3 regions of the Leptothrix mechoopdaensis genome follow, and region 1 is predicted to be linked to each of the others. Evidence: predicted binding sites of a transcription regulator. Region 1 holds the regulator's gene; each other region holds the start of a gene.
The links. Region 1 encodes sigma-54, which starts transcription at its own class of promoters, with help from an activator protein. Its sites were predicted from a motif close to TGGCANGNAANCTGCTTT; they were not measured.
Positions count from the first base shown of each region.

Region 1 (6,131 bases):
CGGCCGGCCCAGCCGGGCGCGTCGGCCCCCGGTGGAGCCGGCCGTTGAGCGCGGCGAACGCCACCAGCCGACTCGAGGCCCAGGGACTGCAGAAGTCCTACGGCGCCCGCAAGGTCGTCAAGGACGTCCACCTGGCCGTCGACAGCGGCGAGGTCGTCGGCCTGCTGGGGCCCAACGGCGCGGGCAAGACCACCAGCTTCTACATGCTGGTCGGCCTGGTCCGGGCCGATGCCGGCGAGATCCGCATCGACGGCCGGCCGGTGCAGGGCCAGCCGATCCACCAGCGCGCCCGGCTCGGGCTGTCCTACCTGCCGCAGGAAGCGTCGATCTTCCGGCGCCTGACGGTCGAGGAGAACATCCGCGCCGTGCTGGAGCTGCAGCAGGACGCCAGCGGCCGGCGCGTCGACGCGGCCCACATCGAGCCGATGCTCGAATCGCTGATGGCCGACCTGTCGATCACCCGGCTGCGCCACAGCCCGGCGCCGGCGTTGTCCGGCGGCGAACGCCGGCGCGTCGAGATCGCCCGGGCGCTGGCGACCCAGCCGCGCTTCATCCTGCTGGACGAGCCGTTCGCGGGCGTCGACCCGATCGCGGTGATCGAGATCCAGCGGATCATCGGATTCCTCAAGGCGCGTGGCATCGGGGTGCTGATCACCGACCACAACGTGCGCGAGACGCTCGGCATCTGCGACCGCGCCTACATCATCAGCGAGGGCCGCGTGCTGGCCGAAGGCACGCCGGCCGAGATCGTCGAGAACCCGGATGTTCGCAAGGTCTACCTTGGCGAGCACTTCCGGATGTGACCCGCGTGTGACCCCTGGCCGACCCCCATGAAACCCTCCCTGCAGGTCCGCCTTTCCCAGCACCTGGCGCTGACGCCCCAGCTGCAGCAATCGATCCGCCTGCTGCAGCTGTCGACGCTCGAACTGCACCAGGAAGTCGAGCAGATGCTCGAACAGAACCCGTTCCTGGAAGCCGACGAGGACGCCGCTGGCGCCGATCGCCCGATGGCGCTGCCCGACGAGGGCGTGCCGGTCGCGCCGGCCGATGACGGCGGCGCTGCCGGCTCGTCCGACTACACCGCCGAGCGGGTCTCCGAAGGGCCCTCCGACAGCCCCGCCGAGTCCGCCAGCAGCGCCGCCGATGGCGACGGCGCCGGCATGGAACAGCTCGACTTCGGCGCCGCCGAGTCCACCCCCGACGACTGGGACAGCGGCCACGACCGCGAGGACTTCAACAGCCTGTCCGACAGCAGCGGCAACCGCAACGGCGCGCTCGAGGACGACGACAGCGACTGGAGCGAACGTTCCACCGCCGTGCCCAGCCTGGCCGAGCACCTGCGCGCCCAGCTGCGCGGCATGCGGCTGGCCGACGAGGACATCATGCTGGTCGAGTCGCTGATCGACTCTCTCAACGAGGACGGCTACCTGGCCGACCGGCTGGAGGAGATCGTCGAGCGGCTGGTCCAGGTCCTGAGCGGCGCGCCGCTGACCGAGGCCACCGAGGCGCAGTCGGCCTCGCTGGTCGACGACACCGTCGACGCGATCGATCCGGCGCTGCTGGCCGAACAGGCGCTGTTGCGCGAGGACCTGCTCGACCGCCTGCGCTGCGCGCTGGGCTGGCTGCAGAGCCTGGAGCCGACGGGCGTGGGCGCGCGCGACCTGGCCGAGTGCCTGGTGCTGCAGCTGCGCGAACGCGACGCGACGCCGGCGCGCGACGCCGCGATCCGCATCTGCCGCGACCACCTCGACCTGCTGGCGCGCCGCGACGTGCGCAAGCTGACCGTCGCGCTGGGCGTCGACGAGGACCTGATCCGCGATGCGCAGAGCCTGATCGTCACGCTCGAACCCAAGCCCGGCCGCCGCTTCGCCCGCGCCGAGGCCAACATCGTCGTGCCCGACGTGATCGTGCAGAAGTCGGGCCGCGGCTGGAAGGTCGTGCTGAATCCGGACGTGATGCCCAAGCTGCGCATCAACGACATGTACGCGCAGGTGCTGCGCCAGCACCGCAGCCAGCGCAACGGCGGCGGCGGCGACAACGGCGCGACGCTGTCGGCGCGGCTCCAGGAGGCGCGCTGGTTCGTCAAGAACATCCTCCAGCGCTTCGACACCATCCAGCGGGTCTCGCAGGCCATCGTCGAACGCCAGAAGGCCTTCTTCACCCACGGCGAGATCGCGATGAAGCCGCTGGTGCTGCGCGAGATCGCCGACGAGCTGGGCCTGCACGAGTCGACCATCTCGCGCGTGACGACGGCCAAGTACATGGCCACGCCGTTCGGCACCTTCGAGCTGAAGTACTTCTTCGGCAGCTCGCTCAACACCGAGGCCGGCGGCAACGCGTCGAGCACGGCGGTGCGGGCGCTGATCAAGCAGTTCGTGGCCGCCGAGGACCCGAAGAAGCCGCTGTCGGACAGCCAGCTCAGCGCGATGCTGGAAGAGCAGGGCATCCAGGTCGCCCGCCGCACGGTCGCCAAATATCGCGAAGCACTGAAGATCGCCCCCGCGAACCTGCGCAAGGACATGTGACATGTCTGGGGCGGCCCGTTGGCACCAGCCCGTCGGACACGGGGTGTCCGACCTACCGAAAGACGTCGGCCGATGGCGACGCGGCCGGGCGTCTTGAACCCGGTCCGGATTCGTTCAAACGGCAGGTCGGACACCCCGTGTCCGACGGGTTTCGTTCAACCGGTAGGTCGGACACCCCGTGTCCGACGGGCTGGTGGCTATTGCTGCTGCGCCAGCTGCTCCGCATAGCGCGTGGCCGGGCGCAGGCTCTGGTGGGCCTGGGCGCGGCTGCGGCGCAGGAAGTCTTCGGCCAGGCCGCTCAGTTCGGGGTTGCCGCTGGCGCGGCACAGGCTCATGACGGCACGGGCGTATTCGGCCGGGCCGAGCATCAGGTTGACGTCGATGTCTTCGCCGGTCTCGTGCAGCAGCAGCGCGTGGATGCGCTGGACGAGCGCGATGCGCGGGTCTTCGGTCGTGACGGTGGCGGCGGCGATGGTGGCAGTGGCGGTGATCGGCATGGTGCGTGGCTCCCTGGCCTGCTCTCCATGCAGATGACGTGCCCGTTTCGCCGGCCCAAACCGCCAAACTGAAACTGCAATCGATGCCGTGCGACAACGCACGATCCAGGTTCAGGGTAAGCACCGACCGTGTGCGCGGGCCGTGCCGCCGTTCACACCCTGGCCAACCCTCGCGGCCCGTGCCTCGGTGGCGGGCCCGACGGGCGTGTGCACCGAACTGCGGCAGCGCGGCGCCGAGCGCACCAAGGTGCGACAGCTCAGCGGTCGCCCGACAGCCAGCGATCGATCTGGTGCTTGCGGTCGTTGCCCCAGAAGGGCTCGCCGTCGACGATGAAGAAGGGCGCGCCAAACACGCCGGCGGCGATGGCGGCGTCGTTCTCGGCGCGCAGCCGATCCTTCCAGGTCGGGTCGGCGCAGACGGCGGCGGTCTGTTCCGGCGCGATGCCGAACTCGGCCGCGAGCCCTTGCAGCGCGGTCATGTCGTTGAGCGCGATGCCGCGGGCGAAGTAGCCGCGCAGGCCGGCGTGGGCCCAGGCCACCGCCCGTTGCGGATCCTGGCTGTCGAGCCACCAGAACAGCCGCGCGGCGTTGTGGCTGGCGATCGGGAAGGGCGAGGGCATGGCCATCGGCACGCCTTCCATGCGGGCCGAGCGGGCGAAGTCGCGCAGCGAGTACTCGCGCTTGATCGGGTAGGACACGGGGCTCTTCAGCTCGGCGGCCTGGAAGGTGACGCCCAGCAGGATGGCGTGCCAGCGCACCGGCCGGCCGTGGCGCGCGGCCAGCGCCGCGATCCATTCGGAGGCGATGTAGGCGTAGGGCGACGAGAAGTCGAAATAGAACTCGATCGGTGCGGGGGCGTTCATGGCGCGGACCATATGGCGCGGATGCGACAGCGTCCATCCGCAGCCGTCCGGGGTCTGCGGCGTCGGCGCGACAGCGGCGCCGACATTGCAGCGTCCTGACCACGGTTCGGGCGATCGGACCCCGCTATCTGGGGGCGCGCCGATTCTTGACCTTCCTCATGCCGGGTCCAGCGTGGCTGCCTAGCATCGGTCCATGCCCGACCTGCTGATCACGCTGGCCTGCACCGCGCTGGCGCTGGCCCTGCGCCCCTGGCGCTCCCTGTCCGGCGAAGGACCGCCGTGGCCCTGGCTGGCCTGGTGGCTGACGCTGCCGCTGTTCTGGGCCAGCGACCGGCTGGCCGGCGCGCTGATCCAGCCGATGTCGGGCGTGCCGCTGCTGGTGCTGATGACCGGTTGGCCGCTGGCCGTGCTGGCGCTGCTGCCGACCGCGCTGCTGACCGCCTGGCTGGGCGGGCTGGATCCCTGGGAGACCCTGCACCGCCTGGTCTGGCTCGGCCTGGTGCCCGCCGGCCTGACCGTGCTGCTCGGCGCGGCCGTGCGGCGCTGGCTGCCGCACCACCTGTTCGTCTACATCCTGGTGCGCGGTTTCGGCATGTCGCTGCTGGCGCTGACGATGGCCGGCCTCGGCGCGCTGGCCGTCGACGGCGTGCCCGAAGGCCTGCAGACCGGCGAGGCCGTCATTGCCCGCTGGCTCTCGGCCTGGGGCGATGCCTTCCTCACCGGCATGCTGGTGGCCATCTTCGTGGCCTTCCGGCCGACCTGGCTGGCGACCTGGTCGGACCGGCTCTACCTGCCACCGCAGCAGCGGCGCTGACCGGCGTCAGCGCCGCCCGAGATCGCTAGCGCCCGTACAGCACCTGCGGCAGCCACAGCCCGATGTCCGGGAACATGTAGAGCAGGAAGATCGCCACGACCTGGATGCCCATGAACGGCAGCATGCCCGCGAAGATCTGGTTGAGCGTCACGTGCGGCGGGCTGACGCCCTTCAGGTAGAAGGCCGCCATCGCCACCGGCGGGCTCAGGAAGGCGGTCTGCAGGTTCAGCGCCACCAGCAGGCCGAAGAACAGCGGGTCGACGCCGAAGTTGTCCAGCAGCGGCACGAAGATGGGCATGAAGATCACGATGATCTCGGTCCATTCCAGCGGCCAGCCCAGGATGAAGATGATCACCTGGCTCAGCAGCAGGAACTCGGTCTTGCTGAGGTTCATGCCCAGCACCCACTTCTCGACCAGCTCCTGCCCGCCCAGCAGCGCGAACGCGGCCGAGAAGATCGCCGAGCCGACGAACAGCCAGCAGACCATCGCGCTGGTCTTGGCGGTCAGGAAGACGCTCTCCTTGACCACGCCGAAGTTCAGCTGCTTGTAGGCCGCCGCCAGCAGCAGGCCGCCGAAGGCGCCGACGGCAGCCGCCTCGGTCGGCGTGGCCAGGCCGAAGACGATCGAGCCCAGCACCGCCAGGATCAGGATCACCAGCGGGAAGAACGAGGCCAGCAGCATCTTGAAGACCTCGAGCCGCTGGAAGCTCAGAACCGCGTAGAACGCGACCAGCGCGACGGCACCCACGCCGAGTCCGATCCAGTAGCTGGTCGGTGCCGGCACGGCTTCAGCCGCCGCCGCCGGTGCCGCTTCGGCGCCCGGTGGTTCGGCCACACCCTGCGCGGCCTTGGCGGTGGCGCCGGCACCGGCCGATGCGGACGGCTCGGCGCCCGGGGGCTCCTGCACGCCCTCGGCGCCGGGCGGTTCCTGCACGCCGCCTTCGGCCGGAGGCTCCTTCAGGCCACCCTCGTCGGACGGCGGTTCGGCCAGCCCGCTGCCGGACGTGGCAGGCTCATCGGCTGAGCCAGGGGGCGCACCGACACCACCGCCGTCCTGCTGGATCTCGACGGCGGCGTCGGCCGGGCGGGTCGCGACATCGTGACCCCACAGCGCGACGATCGCGAAGAGCAGCGCCGGCAGCAGCGTGATGCCGAGCTGGCGCAGCAGGTAGCCCGACGGCACATCAAGGTTGCGCTCGCCCTTCAGGGCCTTCAGCAGGGCCGGCAGGGCCGTGTTGGAGATGCCGGCCGAGACCCGCTGCGTCAGCGGCGGCAGCGGCACGAAGCGCTGTTCGGCCGTCAGCGGCGGGGCCAGGTGCGGCTTGAGCTTCGCCACGATGATCACGTAGACGATGTAGAGCCCCGCCAGCATGATCCCGGGGAAGAAGGCCCCGGCGTAGAGCTGCACCACCGACACGCCGGCGGTCGCGCC
Region 1 covers NZ_CM132699.1:4,225,599-4,231,729, forward strand. Annotated here, with positions in the region: gene lptA (lipopolysaccharide transport periplasmic protein LptA) at 1-48, shown strand, start outside; gene lptB (LPS export ABC transporter ATP-binding protein) at 45-803, shown strand; gene rpoN (RNA polymerase factor sigma-54) at 831-2,525, shown strand; gene ACWA7K_RS18400 (hypothetical protein) at 2,723-3,022, opposite strand; gene ACWA7K_RS18405 (DsbA family protein) at 3,280-3,885, opposite strand; gene ACWA7K_RS18410 (hypothetical protein) at 4,079-4,699, shown strand; gene ACWA7K_RS18415 (TRAP transporter large permease subunit) at 4,725-6,131, opposite strand, start outside.

Region 2 (6,131 bases), 2.5 Mb from region 1:
TCGCTGGGTGACCGGCTCGGCGCCGGCGACGCGATCGTGCTGCTGGCCTCCAGCGGCATCCACGCCAACGGCCTGAGCCTGGCGCGCAAGCTGGTTGAACGCCTGCCGCAGGGCTACCTGACCGAGGTCGCGCCCGGCCTGACCTACGGTGACGCGCTGCTGGCCCCGACCACGCTGTACTCGCCGGTCACCGAGGCGCTGTGGAAGGCCGGCATCACGCCGCACTACTGCGCCAACGTGACGGGTCACGGCTGGCGCAAGCTGCTGCGCCATCCGGCCGAACTGAGCTATCGCATCCACACCCTGCCGAGCGTGCCGCCGGTGCTGAAGTTCATCCAGGAACAGGCCCGCCAGGACGACCGCGAGGCCTACAGCACGCTCAACATGGGCGCCGGCTTCGCGCTCTACGTGGCCGCCGAGGACGCGCAGCGCTGCGTCGAGATCTCGCGTGCACAGGGCATCGAGGCCTGGGTCGCCGGCACGGTCGAGGCCGGCCCGAAGCAGCTCGACATCGAGCCGCTGGGCATCCGCTGGGGCGGCGAAGACCTGCAGCTGCGCTGACCGCCACGGCCGGAGCGGCGCGCCGTGATCCCCTGGCTGCCCGATGACGAGCCGGAGGACGCCGCCGAAGGCGCGCTGATCTGGCCTTTCCCGCCGACCGCCCGCGCGCTCGGCCCCGACAGCGACGCGCCCGGCCTGCTCTGCGCCGGCGGGCGCCTGAGCGTCGCGCGGTTGCTGCAGGCCTATCGCCACGGCATCTTCCCCTGGTACAGCGACGGCCAGCCGGTGCTCTGGTGGACGACCGACCCGCGCATGGTCCTGCAGGTGGCCGATTTCCGGCTGCACCGCTCGCTGCGCAAGGCGTTGCAACGCTTCCTGGCGACCCCCGGCTGCGAAGTCCGCGTCGACAGCGCCTTCGAGGCCGTCATGCGCCACTGCAGCGGCACGCCTCGCGCCGGCCAGTCGGGCACCTGGATCGTCGACGAGGTGATCGACGCCTACGTGCGCCTGCACCGCGCCGGCCACGCGCATTCGTTCGAGACCTGGGTCGACGGCGAACTGGTCGGCGGCCTCTACGGCGTCAACATCGGCCGGATGTTCTACGGCGAGTCGATGTTCGCGCGCCGCACCGACGCCTCGAAGTTCGCGCTGGCCGCGCTGGTGGCCTGCTGCCGCGCCCACGGCATCGACTGGATCGACTGCCAGCAGGAGACCGCGCACCTGGCCTCGATGGGCGCGCGCCCGGTGTCGCGTTCGCAGTTCGAGCGACACCTGGCCGGGGTGGTCGACCTGCCGCCGCCGCAGGCTTGGTCCTATGATCCGGCGAGCTGGACGCAGGTCGGCCTGCGCCTCCATCCCGACGGTTCCGACTCGCCCAACCCCGACGCCGCGTGACGCACCCGACCGACCTGCCCCTCGCCCAGCTGCAGTTCTACGCAACCGCGCCCTACCCCTGCAGCTACCTCAGCGACCGCATGGCGCGCTCGCAGGTCGCCACGCCGTCGCACCTGATCAACGCCGACACCTATTCGGGCCTGGTGGCCGCCGGCTTCCGGCGCAGCGGCATGTTCACCTACCGGCCCTATTGCGACGGCTGCCAGCGCTGCGTGCCGCTGCGCATCCCCGTGGCCGACTTCGTGCCGCGCCGGGCCCAGCGGAGGGCCTGGAAGCAGCACGGTGACCTGGTCACCCGGGTGCTGCGGCTGGGCTTCGTGCCCGAGCACTACGCGCTCTACCTGCGCTACCAGAACGAGCGCCACGCCGGCGGCGGCATGGACCAGGACTCGATCGACCAGTACACCCAGTTCCTGCTGCAGAGCCGCGTCAACTCGCGCATCGTCGAGTTCCGCCTGCCGGGTGATGCCGACGGCCGCCCGGGCGAGCTGAAGATGGTGTCGATCCTGGACGTGCTCAACGACGGGCTGTCGGCCGTCTACACCTTCTACGCGCCCGAGGACAAGGCCAGCTACGGCACCTACAACGTGATGTGGCAGATCGCCCAGGCGCGCGAGCTGGGCCTGCCCTACCTCTACCTCGGCTACTGGATCGAGGCCAGCCGCAAGATGGCCTACAAGGCCCAGTTCAACCCGCACGAACGGCTGGTCGACGGGCAGTGGCAGCGCCGCATCGGCCTGGACGACGGCGCGGCCTGAGCGTCCAGCCCGGAAGGCCGTTCAGGCCCGCACGAACAGCGTGCGCAGCGGCTCGTCGCCGAGCTGACGGCTGCAGTGGCCATGCACCTTCGGATCGAAGGTCGCGCCCGCTGGCAGCACGTCGGCCGAATAGAAGTGGTCGCCCGGCTTGAAGACGCGCTTGCTGCCGTCCTGCAGGCCGATCTCCATCGCCCCGCCGATCACGAACAGCCACTGCGGCTCGCCGGTGCAGTGGAAGTCGCTGCGGAAGCCGACCGGGCTCTCGCGCAGCTGGAAGCCGCTGCTGGGCATGAGTGCCGACAGACGCGCCTGCGGCTTGCCCTGGTCGAGCGGGATGACGGCTTCCTCCCAGCGCGCGTAGCCGTCCTCGCCGGTGACAAGGCGGACCTGGGTGAAGTGCGGGAGGGTGGCGAAATCCTGGCTCATGGATGCTCCTGTGGCGGCCCGCGCCGACCGGGCGCGGTCAAAAACGGCGCGGACCATAACACGCACGTAACGGCCGGCCGACGCCAGAATCCGGGCCGTTCCAGGACCTCTGCCCGCCTCTCTCTCCACACGCCTCTCCACACGCCTCTCCACACGCCTCTCCACACGCACACACGACCATGAACGCGACTTCCGCCCCCTCCGCGACCTCTCGCATCGCCCTCGTCACCGGCGCCGGTTCCGGCATCGGCAAGGCCTGCGCGCAAGCCCTGCTGCACGAGGGCTGGACCGTCGTGTACGCCGGCCGCACGGCGGCGACGCTGGACGCGGCCATTGCCGCAGCCGATGCAGCGCAGCCCGGCTGCGGCGCAAGGGGCTGGAGCCATGCGGTGGACGTTGGCGACGAGGCCTCGGTGCGGTCGCTGTTCGACGCCATCCGCGCCCGCCACGGCCGGCTCGACCTGCTGTTCAACAACGCCGGCATCTTCCCGCCCGGCGGCACGCCCGACGTGCTCGACGGCACGGCCTGGCGGCGTTCGGTCGACACCAACCTCAACGGCGCCTTCTACTGCCTGTCAGCCGCCTTCGCGCTGATGCGCGCGCAGTCGCCGCAGGGCGGCCGGATCATCAACAACGGCTCGATCTCGGCCCATGCGCCGCGCCCGAACTCGATCGCCTACACGACCACCAAGCACGCCATCACCGGCCTGACCAAGGCGGCGGCGCTGGACGGCCGGGCCTTCGACATCGCGGTCGGCCAGATCGACATCGGCAACGTCGCCAGCGAGATGACCGAGCGCATGGCCGCCGGCATCCTGCAGGCCGACGGCAGCATCCGGCCCGAAGCCCGCATGGACATGTCGGCGGTGACCGGGACCTTCATGGCGATGGCCCGCCTGCCGCTGTCGGCCAACGTGCTGTTCACCACCGTCATGGCCACGCGCATGCCCTTCGTCGGCCGCGGCTGACCGCCTCGCGCCCGCCCGGCGCGCCCCGGAAACCACCTTCGGGTTTCCCCCATGCACCAAGCGCAGGCGCCCCGCGCGCTGCGCTGGTGCAAAAAGCCGGCAGTGACCGGCGCAGGCCGCTGGCACGGCTCCTGCAATGACTTCGGCAAGCCCCGGTGCAATGGCGTACCGGCGGCAACAGGCATCGGACAAAGGCGTCCGACCCGTCGCCCGCGACCTCTGTCGTCGGCGCGTGGTCGAGACGCCTTTCGTTTTTTCCTCTCGTGTTTCTCGCTTCCCGTTTTTCCATCAGCCGGAGATCAGCCATGTTCAAGCCCGAAGGACTCCTCAGCGCAGGCCGTCGCCAGTTCATCAAGGAGACGGCCGCGGTGTCGACCGCCGTGGTCGCCGGCTCGGCGCTGTCGACGACCGCCTGGGCGGCCGGTTCCGATGCCCCCGAGAAGAAGGAGATCCGCGTCGGCTTCATCCCGCTGACCGACTGCGCTTCGGTCGTGATGGCCTCGCTGCTGAAGTTCGACGAGAAGTACGGCATCAAGATCATCGCGAGCAAGGAATCGTCCTGGGCCGCCGTGCGCGACAAGCTCGTCAACGGCGAACTGGATGCGGCGCATTCGCTCTACGGCCTGATCTACGGCGTCCACCTCGGCATCGGCGGGCCAAAAAAGGACATGGCCGTGCTGATGACGCTCAACCACAACGGCCAGGCGATCACGCTGTCGAAGAAGCTGGCCGACAAGGGCGCGGTCGACGGCACCGGCCTGGCCAAGCTGATGAAGTCGGACCCGCGCGAGTACACCTTTGCGCAGACCTTCCCGACCGGCACGCACGCGATGTGGCTGTACTACTGGATGGCCGCGCACGGCATCGACCCGATGAAGGACGCCAAGGTCATCACCGTGCCGCCGCCGCAGATGGTCGCCAACATGCGCGTGGGCAACATGGACGGCTACTGCGTCGGCGAACCGTGGAACCACCGCGCGATCGCCGATGGCATCGGCATCACCGCGACGACCACGCAGGACATCTGGCGTGACCACCCCGAGAAGGTGCTCGGCACCACCGCCGAGTTCGTCCAGAAGAATCCGAACAGCGCGCGTGCGCTGATCATGGCCGTGCTCGAAGCCGGCCGCTGGATCGACGCCGGCCTTCAGAACAAGATGAAGATGGCCGAGGCCATCGCCGAGAAGTCCTACGTCAACACCACCGTCGACGTCATCAACCAGCGCATCCTGGGCCGTTACCAGGACGGCATGGGCAAGACCTGGGACGACCCGAACCACATGAAGTTCTTCAACGATGGGGCGGTCAACTACCCCTACCTGTCGGACGGCATGTGGTTCCTGACCCAGCACCGCCGCTGGGGCCTGCTGAAGACCGATGTCGACTACCTGGGTGTCGCCAAGGCGATCAACCAGACGGCGCTCTACAAGGAAGCGGCCGCGCAGGTGAAGGTCAATCTGCCAAAAAGCGACCTCCGCACCAGCAAGCTGATCGACGGCACGACCTGGGACGGCAAGGACCCGGTGAAGTACGCCGGCGCCTTCAAGATCAAGGCGGCGTGAGCCCCGGCCCCCACAGGAGCAACCTCGATGAGCGCAACCACGCTGGCCCTGTCGGGCCTCACGACCCCCGCCCAGCCGATCACGTCCAGCCCGGCCCCGCTGGCCCTCGTCGTGGCCCACCCGGCGGCCGAGGAACTGGCCGAGGCCGTCGCGCATTCGCAGGCCCAGACCCACGGCGACACGGTGGCCCGCGAGCAGACCGCCGCGCTGCTGCGGGCCCAGCGCCGGGTGCTGCTGACGCGCGTCGTCGCGCCGCTGCTGGGCTTCGCGCTGATGCTGCTGGTGTGGCAGCTGGTGGCGCAGAGCGGCGACAAGCAGCTGCCCGGCCCGCTGACCACCTGGGATGCCGCCGTGAAGCTGTTTGCCGACCCGTTCTACGTCAAGAGCCCGAACGACCAGGGCATCGGCTGGAACGTGCTGTCCTCGCTGAAGCGGGTCGGCCTGGGCTTCGGCCTGGCCGCGCTGGTCGGCATCCCGCTGGGCTTCGCGGTCGGGCGCTTCAACTTCCTGCACCAGATGCTCGACCCGATCATCAGCCTGCTGCGCCCGGTCTCGCCGCTGGCCTGGCTGCCGATCGGCCTGATGGTCTTCAAGGCCGCCAACCCGGCCGCCATCTGGACCATCTTCATCTGCTCGATCTGGCCCATGGTGATCAACACCGCGGTGGGGGTGCGGCAGGTGCCGCAGGACTACCTCAACGTCGCCCGCGTGCTCGACCTGAGCGAGTGGACCGTCATGCGCCGGATCCTCTTCCCCGCCGTGCTGCCCTACATGCTGACCGGCGTGCGGCTGGCGGTCGGCACGGCCTGGCTGGTGATCGTCGCCGCCGAGATGCTGACCGGCGGCCAGGGCATCGGCTTCTGGCTGTGGGACGAGTGGAACAACCTCAACGTCGCCCACATCCTGATCGCGATCTTCGTGATCGGTGGCGTCGGCCTGCTGCTGGAAGGCCTGCTGGTCGCCATCGCCCGCCGCTTCGAGTACCGCTGAACCGCGCCAACCGGAAACGACCAGGAACCCCG
Region 2 covers NZ_CM132699.1:1,676,054-1,682,184, reverse strand. Annotated here, with positions in the region: gene ACWA7K_RS07470 (AIR synthase-related protein) at 1-561, shown strand, start outside; gene aat (leucyl/phenylalanyl-tRNA--protein transferase) at 586-1,395, shown strand; gene ACWA7K_RS07460 (arginyltransferase) at 1,392-2,153, shown strand; gene ACWA7K_RS07455 (hypothetical protein) at 2,175-2,579, opposite strand; gene ACWA7K_RS07450 (SDR family oxidoreductase) at 2,759-3,547, shown strand; gene ACWA7K_RS07445 (CmpA/NrtA family ABC transporter substrate-binding protein) at 3,853-5,109, shown strand; gene ntrB (nitrate ABC transporter permease) at 5,137-6,099, shown strand.
Region 2: ACWA7K_RS07445 (CmpA/NrtA family ABC transporter substrate-binding protein) is a predicted target of sigma-54. The motif match lies at 3,668-3,685, and genes of this name have one in related genera.

Region 3 (6,131 bases), 170 kb from region 1:
GAGGTCACGCCCAGCACCAGCATGTGCTCGGCCAGCCAGCCCTGGTCACGGCCCATCGTCGAGGCGATGCGCAGCGCGAAGCACTTCTTGCCCAGCAGCGCGTTGCCGCCGTAGCCCGAGCCGTAAGACCAGATCTCGCGGGTCTCGGGGTAGTGGACGATGTACTTGGTCTTGTTGCAGGGCCAGGAGACGTCCTGCTGACCCGGCAGCAGCGGCGCGCCGACGGTGTGCACGCAGGGCACGAACTCGCCGTCGACGCCCAGCACGTCGTGAACGGCCTTGCCCATGCGGGTCATGATGCGCATGTTGACCGCCACGTACGGGCTGTCCGACAGCTCGATGCCGATGTGCGCGATCGGCGAACCCAGCGGGCCCATCGAGAACGGCACGACGTACATCGTGCGGCCGCGCATCGAGCCGGCGAACAGCGCCGGCGTGCCGTCGGCCTGACCGGTCTGCAGCAGCGCGCGCATCTCGGCGGGGGCCATCCAGTTGTTGGTCGGGCCGGCGTGTTCCTTCTGCCCGGAGCAGATGTAGGTGCGGTCCTCGACACGCGCCACGTCGCTCGGGTCGGAGCAGGCCAGGAAGCTGTTCGGGCGCTTGACCGGATCGAGCTTGCGGAAGGTGCCGGCGTCGACCAGCTTCTGGCAGAGGCGGTCGTACTCTTCCTGGGAGCCGTCACACCAGTGGATCGCGGCCGGTTGGGTCAGCGCGGCGATCTCCGAGACCCAGGCGATCAGCTGGGCGTTCTTGACGTAGGCGGGCGCATTGACGCTCACGCCGATCATGGCGGGGTGGTTCATCGGACAGGCTCCAAGGTTGAAAAAGGCATCTCGACAACACCGCGCTGCGGCGTTCTCGGGATGCCCCCAAAACCAGTTTGAGCCGGCGGCCAGCCGATTACAAAGCGATTACATGCATTTTCAGCATGACCGGATGCGGGTGCGCCGGCCGCCGTGCGATCCGTCTCGGATCCGTGTCGGGGCGGCGTTCCGTTTCCGTGCAGCGCCGGTTCAGGACCTCGGGAAGACCCGACACCCGCTTTTGGGGGTGTTGCCAGAACGCCGCGCGGGGCTCAGGCGCCGAGTCCGGGCATGTTCCCGATGTAACCCAGCGCGGCCAGCGGCGCGGTCTCGGCACGCAGCACGCGCGGCCCGAGCGTCGTCGGCAGGACCCCGGCACGGCGCAGCGCCATTTCCTCGTCCGGGCTGAAGCCGCCTTCCGGACCGCTGTAGAGGCGCAGCGCCTGGCCCGTCGGGCCCGGCTGGGCCAGCCGTTCGGCCAGCGGGCGTGATTCGGCCAGGCTCAGCGCCAGGGTGGTGACGGTGTCGGGGCCACCGGCCGGAGCCGCGAGTGCCGCCGCCAGCGTGCGCACCGGCGCGATGCGTGGCACGCGGGTCCGGCCGCACTGTTCGGCGGCGGCCACCGCGATGGCCTGCCAGTGGGCGCGCTTCTTCTCGGCCCGCTCGGCGTTCAGGCGCAGCACCGAACGCTCGCTCATCAGCGGCTCGATCGCCGCCGCGCCCAGCTCGGTCGCCTTCTCGATCAGCCAGTCGAACCGGTCGTTGGCCGGCATGACAGCCGCGAGCGTCACCGCCAGCGGCAGCTCGCGTTCGACCGGGTCGTGCGCCCCGATGCGCACCGACACGTCGCTGCGGCCCATCCGGACGACTTCGGCCTGCCACTCGCCGCCCCGGCCGTCGAACAGCGTCAGCGCGTCGCCGGGCTGGTGGCGCAGCACCTGGACGTGGCGGGCAGGCCCGGCCGGCAGGTCGAATTCGAGGCCGGATTGCAGCGGGATGTCGACGTGGAGGCGGGCGGGCATGGCGGGCGGGTGGTTCGTGGCGGCCCGCAGTGTGCCGCAGGGATCCCGCGCCGGATCAGGCGCCCGGCAAGCCGCGCCGCAGCTGGATGGCCTCGGCGACATGGCCCAGCCCGATCGCGCCGGTGCCGTCCAGGTCGGCGAGCGTGCGGGCCACCCGCAACACGCGGTGCAGGCTGCGACCGGACCAGCCGAGCCGGGAGGCGGCGGCTTCCAGGAACTCGCGCGCACCGGGTTGCAGGCTGGCGACCTCGTCGAGCTGGCCGGCCTCGACGACCGCGTTGGTGCAACCCTGGCGCTCGATCTGGCGCCGGCGCGCCGCCGCGACCCGCGCCGAGACGCTGGCGCTGTCCTCGCCGTCGCGGCGGGCCGACAGGGCCTGGGGCGCGAGCGCCAGCACCTCGACGCGCAGGTCGATGCGGTCCAGCAGCGGCCCGGAGATCCGGCCCTGGTAGCGCCGCACCTGCTCGGGCGTGCAGCGGCAGACCGGCCGGCCGGCGCCGAGGTGGCCGCAGGGGCAGGGGTTCATCGCCGCGACCAGCAGGCAGCGGGCCGGGAATTCGGCCTGCCGGGCGGCGCGCGAGATCGTGATGCGACCGTTCTCGAGCGGCTCGCGCAGCGCTTCGAGCGCCGCACGCGGGAACTCGGGCAGCTCGTCCATGAACAGCACGCCGTGGTGCGCCAGCGAGACCTCGCCCGGGCGCGGCGGTGATCCGCCCCCGACCAGTGCAACCGACGAGGCACTGTGGTGCGGCGAACGCACCGTGCGCTGCGCCCAGCGGCTGGCGTCGAAGGAACTCGCCAGGCTCAGCACGGCGGCGGATTCGAGCGCCTCGTCCTCGCTCATCGGCGGCAGCAGGCCGGGCAGGCGCTGCGCCAGCATCGACTTGCCGGTGCCGGGCGGGCCGACGAACAGCAGGCTGTGCGCGCCGGCGGCCGCGATCTCGAGCGCCCGCCGGGCGGCGATCTGGCCGCGCACGTCGCCGAGGTCCGGCCAGCGCGGCGGCGGTTGCGGGATCGGCGCGGGCGGCTGTGCCAGCTCGGGGGCGTCGTCCTCGTCGCGCAGGGCGGCGACGACGTCGAGCAGGTGGCGGGCGCAGCGCAGCGGCAGTTCGGGGACGCGGGCGGCTTCCTGGGCGCTGGCCTCGGGCAGGACCAGGCAGCGGCCGGTCGGCGAACGCCGCATCGCCAGGGCCATCGCCAGCGCGCCGTGGACCGGCCGCAGGTCGCCGGCCAGCGAGAGTTCGCCGGCGAACTCGTGGCGTTCGAGCCGGGCCGCGTCGATCTGGCCGCTGGCCGCGAGGATGCCCAGCGCGATCGGCAGGTCGAAGCGGCAGCCCTCCTTCGGCAGGTCGGCCGGGCCGAGGTTGACGGTGATGCGCTTGTCGTGCGGGAAGGTCAGCCCGCTGTTGAGGACGGCGGCACGGACGCGCTCGCGTGATTCCTTGACCTCCGTGTCGGCCAGTCCGACCAGCGTGAAGCTGGGCAGGCCGTTGGCCAGATGCACCTCGACGGTGACTTCGGGTGCCTGCAGGCCCAGCAGGGCCCGGCTGTGGACGGTGGCAAGGGTCATCTCGGGTGGCTCCCAGGGCGCCCGGCGGGCGCGAAGGGGCCAGATTCTGGGCATCTCGTCACATCCGCTGACACCCTCCGATGGGGGTTGCACCTGGATGGTGCGTCATCGATCGGTTCCGTGCGTGGTGCATGACCCGAGGGCGGGTGCCGCGCCGGTTTGGGGCGGTGGCCGACGGACTCCCCTGCCCGTGGCCCTGGCATGGAAGCTGCAGAAAGAGGCTCAGCTGCTGCTCAGCTATCCGCTGTTTCCGCTTTCCACCGCCACATCAACCTTCCGGAGGCCGCCATGAAAATGGTCACCGCCATCATCAAACCCTTCAAGCTCGACGAGGTGCGCGAAGCCCTCAGCAACATCGGCGTGCAAGGGATCACCGTCACCGAGGTCAAGGGCTTCGGTCGTCAGAAGGGCCACACCGAGCTGTACCGGGGTGCCGAATACGTCGTCGACTTCCTGCCCAAGGTGAAGATCGAGGCCGCCGTGGACGATGCCATCGTCGACCGCGTGATCGAGGCGATCGAGGGTGCCGCGCGCACCGGAAAGATCGGCGACGGAAAGATCTTCGTCACCGCCCTCGAGCAGGTGCTGCGCATCCGGACCGGCGAGACCGGCAAGGACGCTCTCTGATCACCCTCATCCCCGAGACCAACATGAAAAAACTGCTTGCCATCCTGGCCCTCGGCCTGGCGATGCTGGGATCGACCGGCGCCGTCTGGGCCCAGGCCGCTTCCGAGCCGGCCGCCGCCGCTTCCGCTGTCGTCGAGGCAGCCTCCGCTGCCGCTGAAGCGGCTTCCGCCGCCCCGGCGCCCGTCCCGAACAAGGGCGACACCGCGTGGATGCTGCTGTCCACGCTGCTCGTCATCATGATGACCGTGCCCGGCCTGGCGCTGTTCTACGGCGGCCTGGTGCGCGCCAAGAACATGCTGTCCGTGCTGATGCAGGTGATGGTCACGTTCTCGATGATCCTGGTGCTGTGGGCCCTGTACGGCTACAGCCTGGCGTTCACCGAGGGCAACGCCTTCTTCGGCAGCTTCGACCGGCTGTTCATGAAGGGCATCTGGGACAACGTCGCCGGCACCTTCGCCCCGGCGGCCACGTTCAGCAAGGGTGTCTACATCCCCGAGATCGTGTTCGCGGCCTTCCAGGCCACGTTCGCCGGCATCACCTGCTGCCTGATCGTCGGCGCCTTCGCCGAGCGCATCAAGTTCTCGGCCGTGCTGCTGTTCACCGCCCTGTGGTTCACCTTCAGTTACATCCCGGTCGCCCACATGGTGTGGTTCTGGATGGGTCCGGACGCCTACACGGCCGCTGACGTCGTCGACGCGACGAACGCCAAGGCCGGCTACATCTGGCAGATGGGCGCGCTGGACTTCGCCGGCGGCACCGTGGTGCACATCAACGCCGCCGTCGCCGGTCTGGTCGGTGCCTTCATGGTCGGCAAGCGCGTCGGCTACGGCAAGGAAGCCTTCACGCCGCACTCGCTGACGCTGACGATGGTCGGTGCCTCGCTGCTGTGGGTGGGCTGGTTCGGCTTCAACGCCGGTTCCGCCCTGGAAGCCAACGGCTACGCCGGCCTGGCCTTCGTCAACACGCTGTTCGCCACCGCGGCGGCCGTGCTGGCCTGGTGCGTCGGTGAAGCGCTGATGAAGGGCAAGGCCTCGATGCTGGGCGCCGCGTCCGGTGCCGTCGCCGGCCTGGTCGCCATCACCCCGGCCGCCGGCAACGTCGGCATCCTGGGCGGCATCCTGATCGGCTTCATCGCCGGCTTCGCCTGCCTGTGGGGTGTCAACGGCCTGAAGAAGATGCTCGGCGCGGACGACTCGCTCGACGTGTTCGGCGTGCACGGCGTCGGCGGCATCCTGGGTGCCCTGCTGACCGGTGTCTTCAACTCGCCGAACCTGGGCGGCCCGAGCGCCGTGGCCGACTGGGTCACCGTGGGCATGGTCGCCCCGGATGCCTACTCGATCGCGTCGCAGGTGTGGATCCAGGCCAAGGCCGTGCTGCTGACCATCGTGGTCTCGGGCGTGGTCTCGGTGATCGCCTACAAGATCGTCGACCTGGTCATCGGCCTGCGCGTCACCGAAGAGGAAGAGCGCGAAGGTCTGGACATCAGCTCGCACGGCGAGACCGCGTATCACAAGTGATCTGAACCGGCTTCCGGTCTGAATCGAGGGGTCGCCGCTGGCGGCCCCTTTTCATTTGGTGCGCCGGCCCCAGATGCCTCGATCCTTAGAATCGATCCACCCCCGTCGGCTACGCCAGGACACGCGCATGGTTCCCCACCTCGTCACCGCCCTCAACGGCCCCATCAACGAACTGGAAGCCCGCATCCTGGAGTCCATGCCGGCGATCGAGCGCTGGTTCCGGCTGGAATGGATGGAGCACACGCCGCCGTTCTACTCGTCCGTCGACGTGCGCAACGCCGGCTTCAAGCTGGCGCCGGTCGACACCAATCTCTACCCGGGCGGCTGGAACAACCTGACGCCCGAGATGCTGCCGCTGGCGGTCCAGGCGGCGATGGCGGCGATCGAGAAGATCTGCCCCGAGGCCAAGAACCTGCTGCTGATCCCCGAGAAGCACACCCGCAACCCGTTCTACCTGCTGAACGTCGCGCGGCTGCAGGAGATCTTCACGCTGGCCGGCCTGAACGTGCGGCTGGGCACGCTGGATCCGGCCATCGACAAGCCCACCGCCGTGGCGCTGCCCGACGGCGGCGAACTGCTGATGGAGCCGCTG
Region 3 covers NZ_CM132699.1:4,396,331-4,402,461, forward strand. Annotated here, with positions in the region: gene ACWA7K_RS19160 (phosphoenolpyruvate carboxykinase (GTP)) at 1-803, opposite strand, end outside; gene ACWA7K_RS19165 (16S rRNA (uracil(1498)-N(3))-methyltransferase) at 1,076-1,825, opposite strand; gene ACWA7K_RS19170 (YifB family Mg chelatase-like AAA ATPase) at 1,881-3,395, opposite strand; gene ACWA7K_RS19175 (P-II family nitrogen regulator) at 3,684-4,022, shown strand; gene ACWA7K_RS19180 (ammonium transporter) at 4,046-5,539, shown strand; gene gshA (glutamate--cysteine ligase) at 5,667-6,131, shown strand, end outside.
Region 3: ACWA7K_RS19175 (P-II family nitrogen regulator) is a predicted target of sigma-54. The motif match lies at 3,593-3,610, and genes of this name have one in related genera.